DNA from 2 places in the Rhodococcus sp. IEGM 1354 genome. Region 2 is predicted to be linked to the other one. Evidence: riboswitches for the same ligand, from Rfam matches in the RefSeq annotation. Region 2 holds a riboswitch; the other holds the start of a gene.
The links. A riboswitch is a leader RNA that binds a small molecule or an ion and turns the genes downstream of it on or off. The one in region 2 is predicted to bind cyclic di-AMP.

Region 1 (2,195 bases), on a different contig from region 2:
GCGATGTTCTCGGCACCCGCCGGATTCGTGCTCGCCCTGGTGTACGCGCTGCTCTCCGGCCGACGGGCGCGATAGATCATGCGACTGCTCCTGAACGTCATCTGGCTCGTGTTCGGCGGACTGTGGCTCGCACTCGGCTACTTCTTCGCGGGACTCCTGCTGTGCATCCTGATCGTGACCATTCCGTTCGGGATCGCGTCGTTCCGCATCGGCGTCTACGCCCTGTGGCCGTTCGGGTCGACGATCGTCGACAAGCCCGGTGCGGGTTCGGGTGCCCTCGTGGGCAACGTGCTGTGGCTCGTCCTCGCCGGGTGGTGGCTGGCGCTGACACACGTCGTCACGGCGATCGCCATGGCCATCACGATCATCGGTATTCCGCTCGCGATCGCGAACCTCAAGTTGATTCCGGTCTCGCTGATGCCGCTGGGAAAAGACATCGTTGCGGTTCGGTGACCTTTCGAGGCCCCCTCGGTTGATGTGACTTCCGTCACATAACGCTTCGGTAACAGACCGGCAACAGCACGGGGTCGATCACCGAGAACAGCCACTAGCTGGGCCTATTCGAGCGACCGGAATCAGACCGTCGGGACGGTCGCTGACACACGAAAAAATCGACAGTTACCAAATAGTGACGTAACCCGGGAATTTCAGTACGGTCAGCAGCGGCCGGAAAGTTCGGCCGAATTCCGGCCCGCAGCGCCAAACCTCGTCCCGCGGGAACCGGAACAACCCTCGACGATCACCCAGGGGACGAGGACGGGGGACCCACGTCCTCCACGGACAACCGGGAACTTGTAGCGACTCACGAAGCCGCACCTAGTTCCCTTGGGGTGAAGCCCAATTGCTCATCCGATATGGAAGAGCAAGAAGGCCGGGCTACCTCTCAGCCCGAACCCGACAGCTGACCTCGCAGGCGCGTGTGGAGAGGATTTCAACTCGTATGAGCGGACGTCATCGCAAGCCGAGCACCACTGGCAAGACCGTCGCAAAGGTAGCCGTCACCGGTGCCATCATGGGCACCGCGGGCATCGCCTTCACCGGCACCGCCAACGCGGCACCGGATTCCGACTGGGATCGCCTTGCACAGTGTGAAGCAGGCGGCAACTGGGGCATCAACACCGGCAACGGCTTCCAGGGCGGATTGCAGTTCTCCCCCAGCACCTGGAACGCACACGGTGGACAGCAGTACGCGGCAACGGCCAACCAGGCCAGCCGTGAAGAGCAGATCGCAGTCGCCGAGAAGGTCCTCGACTCGCAGGGCTGGGGCGCATGGCCTGCCTGCTCCTCGAGCCTCGGTCTGAGCAGCGCACCCACCGAGCGCAGCGTTCCGGTCACCCCCAAGGCACCGGAAGTTCCCGCCCTCCCCGATCTGACGTCGATCCCGTCGATCGATGCTTCCGCCGAGGTCGTCAACGGCATCGTCACCGCCGTCCAGAACATCACCAACGATCCCCAGATCGCGTCGTTCGTCCAGAACGCCGCGCAGGGCATCCAGCTCGATCCGCAGGTCGTCAGCTTCTACCAGGCGAACAAGGCGTTCCTGCCCCAGTAGGCAAGAACCCGCCGCATACGAGAAAAGCCCCCGACATCGTGACGATGTCGGGGGCTTTCTCGTGTTCGGGCGCCGTTGTCAGCGATTGACGACGGTCACCGGATGGGCGTAGGGCAGGTCTTCGACGGGCAGCGGGAACTCGGTGTCCTCGCCGAAGGGCGACAAGCCACCCGATCGAGCGGACGAGAGTTCGGTCACCGCGTGGTCACCGCGAGCGGTTTCCGGCCAGCCTGGATCGACATAGGGCTTCTTCGACTTGTTCACCATGGGCCCATTTTGACACCTGCCCTGCGGCGAGCACCAGCCCAGGTCTCTAATCTGATAGACGATGACCGACACGACTGCGCCCCGACACACCGACATGCCTCCCGATCTGCCTCAGTGGATCGCAGCTCGCACCGACGCGGAGCTGATCAAGGCCATGTCGTTGCGTCCGGATCTGACTGCGCCGCCGCCCGCCTCGCTGGCAGTCCTCGCCGGCCGGGCCGAGCAACGCCGGTCGATCCTGCACACTGCGGACACCCTCGACACCCTGGCCCTGACCGTGCTCGAGATCCTGGCCATCGAAGAGGCCTACGAGCGCCCGGTCACCAGGGCCACTCTGCTGTCCGTCATCGCCAAGCGTGCCCCGGCGAAGGCCGTG
Region 2 (2,195 bases):
CCACCAGTACCGATCCGCGAGCGAACTCGAGAAATCCGGGCAGGACGCGTTCGATGCGGGGAGCCCCGATGAGCATCGCCGTCGTGATGCCGGTCAACTCGACGATGTACGGCGGGATCGATCTGCCCGGGTCGACGAGGGTAGCGAATTCGCCGATGATCTCGCCGCCTCTGACCTTGACTGCCCCGATTTCGGTGATTGCCTCGGTGTCGGCGCTGCCGCCAGTGGTTTCGAGGTCGACAACGACGAACGTGGTGGCGTGAAGTGGGGTGTCGAGTTCGTCGAACGTCAGCTGGATCGGCAGGCTCACTGCGACGACGTTAGGGCCGACCTCCGACAAGAACGCCGACCACGGCGTCGGAGGGCATCGTGTCGGTCGGTGCCGATCGTCGAGTCGCGGAACCTGTCGGTGGCTGGCGCTATCTTTCGCTCGATCGGCCGATTACACCGTCCGACCCGACAAAGAGACAAGGATCACAATGATCATCGACTGCAGTGACTGCCTGGTTCGTGACATCGCCTGTGCCGACTGCGTTGTGACGGTGCTTCTGGGGGCTCCTGGGATGCCCGAGAGATCGGATGGGCAATGGGTCGGTTCGCCGTCTCGAATCACCCTCGAGCAGGAAGAACTGGGTGCCATGGGAGTACTCGCCGAGGTCGGTATGGTGCCCGCGCTCAAGCTCGTGATGAACGACGACGGCACCGCGGATGTTCCCCTGTTATCGACTCGTGACACACCGGGCGATCAACGCGCCGGGTAGCGAGAACACGGCCGAATTCGGTCCGTTCGGCGCGTTGGGGTCGACACAGGGGTATGCCATTTCGTAACCTTCCTGAGACCTTGCGGAGTCTTGCCAGTCCAAACCGGAGTGGCGTCGCAAGTCACCGCCTAATCGTTCACTCGCGAGAGTGTTCGTACCGGGAACCCGATATTTACTGGGGTGAATCCCGCCGAGTCACCGATGGTGGCCGGTGGGTAGGGCTGCTCTTCCCAGCCCGAACCCGTCAGCTAACTCGGTCGGCGGACGAGTGGAAGAAACGGAGCACCATCTTTCGTGGCGTCACAACTTTCCAACCGAACATTGCGGCGAGCTCTCGTAGCCGGAGCGCTCACGGCAGGCGTGGTGATTCTCCCCGCTGCACCGGCAATGGCGGCCCCTGTCACCATCCCCGGCGTCGGAACCTTCGAGATTCCTGACATCCCGGGTCTCCCTCCCCTCAACATTCCCGGCATGCCCGCTCCGGGTGCACCCCTTACCCCGCAGGTCACCCCGGCTGCCAAGGCTGTCCAGGCGGCCGAGTCCAAGATCGGTGCTCCGTACGTGTACGGCGCATCGGGTCCCGACTCGTTCGACTGCTCCGGACTGGTCCAGTGGGCCTACAAGCAGGCCGGCATCAGCCTGCCGCGGACCAGCTACGACCAGGCCGCCGCTGGCACGCCGGTCTCGCGAGACAGCCTGATGCCCGGCGACGTGGTGTCGTTCTACGGCGGCTCGCACTCCGGCATCTATGTCGGTGACGGCAACGTCGTCCACGCATCGACCTCCGGAGTGCCGGTCAAGGTCGCCCCGCTGGCATCGATGCCGTTCGACGGCGCTCGACGCTACTGAGCCGAGCACTCGGACCGGAGTTGTGTACCGACCGACAGGGTCGATCCGTTTCGACGGTTCGGCCCTGGTGTCGTTTCCGGGGACGGTTTTCGGGTGACACGCCGGTACGGTGGACAGCAGAGCGCCCAGTTCGTAATCTGATCGAGACCTCTCCGACGTTTGGTTTGTGATCTGTCACCTGCAGACTGCGTCGATTTCGGACCGTGTTCAGGTCCGCGCCCAGCTGAGCATGGGTATCGTTCGGTTCCGGTCACTTTTTCCAACCGCCACTCCAGCTGGAATGGCATATGTCAGGACGGAGAGTCGCTTTCCGTGGCGATATCGAGAACCACCCGAGTTCTACGGCTAGTAGGTAGCTCGGTGACCACAGCCGTTGCGGCCGCGTGCATCATGGTGGTGCCGATCACGACGGCGACCGCCGATCCGGGCTTCGGCTCGGCTTCCGACGCGCAGGCGAAGCTGGCGGAGCTGTCCAGGGAGTCGGAACAGGCCAACGAGTCGCTGCACAACGCGCAGATCGATCTTGACGCTCGGGCTCGCGAGCAGCTCGATGCGCAGACCGCCGTCGATGCCAGTCGGGCGGCC

Region 1: another riboswitch for cyclic di-AMP. It lies ahead of QM588_RS08555 (resuscitation-promoting factor Rpf1 domain-containing protein); the one in region 2 lies ahead of QM588_RS06350 (C40 family peptidase).

What each region holds. Positions count from the first base shown of each region.
Region 1 is NZ_JASHKT010000003.1:294,325-296,519, reverse strand. Features, by position in the region: gene QM588_RS08565 (hypothetical protein) at 1-75, shown strand, start outside; gene QM588_RS08560 (YccF domain-containing protein) at 79-453, shown strand; cyclic di-AMP (ydaO/yuaA leader) riboswitch at 724-932, shown strand; gene QM588_RS08555 (resuscitation-promoting factor Rpf1 domain-containing protein) at 941-1,552, shown strand; gene QM588_RS08550 (hypothetical protein) at 1,631-1,819, opposite strand; gene QM588_RS08545 (helicase-associated domain-containing protein) at 1,881-2,195, shown strand, end outside.
Region 2 is NZ_JASHKT010000002.1:393,538-395,732, forward strand. Features, by position in the region: gene QM588_RS06340 (DEDD exonuclease domain-containing protein) at 1-310, opposite strand, end outside; gene QM588_RS06345 (hypothetical protein) at 564-761, shown strand; cyclic di-AMP (ydaO/yuaA leader) riboswitch at 877-1,039, shown strand; gene QM588_RS06350 (C40 family peptidase) at 1,056-1,610, shown strand; gene QM588_RS06355 (C40 family peptidase) at 2,001-2,195, shown strand, end outside.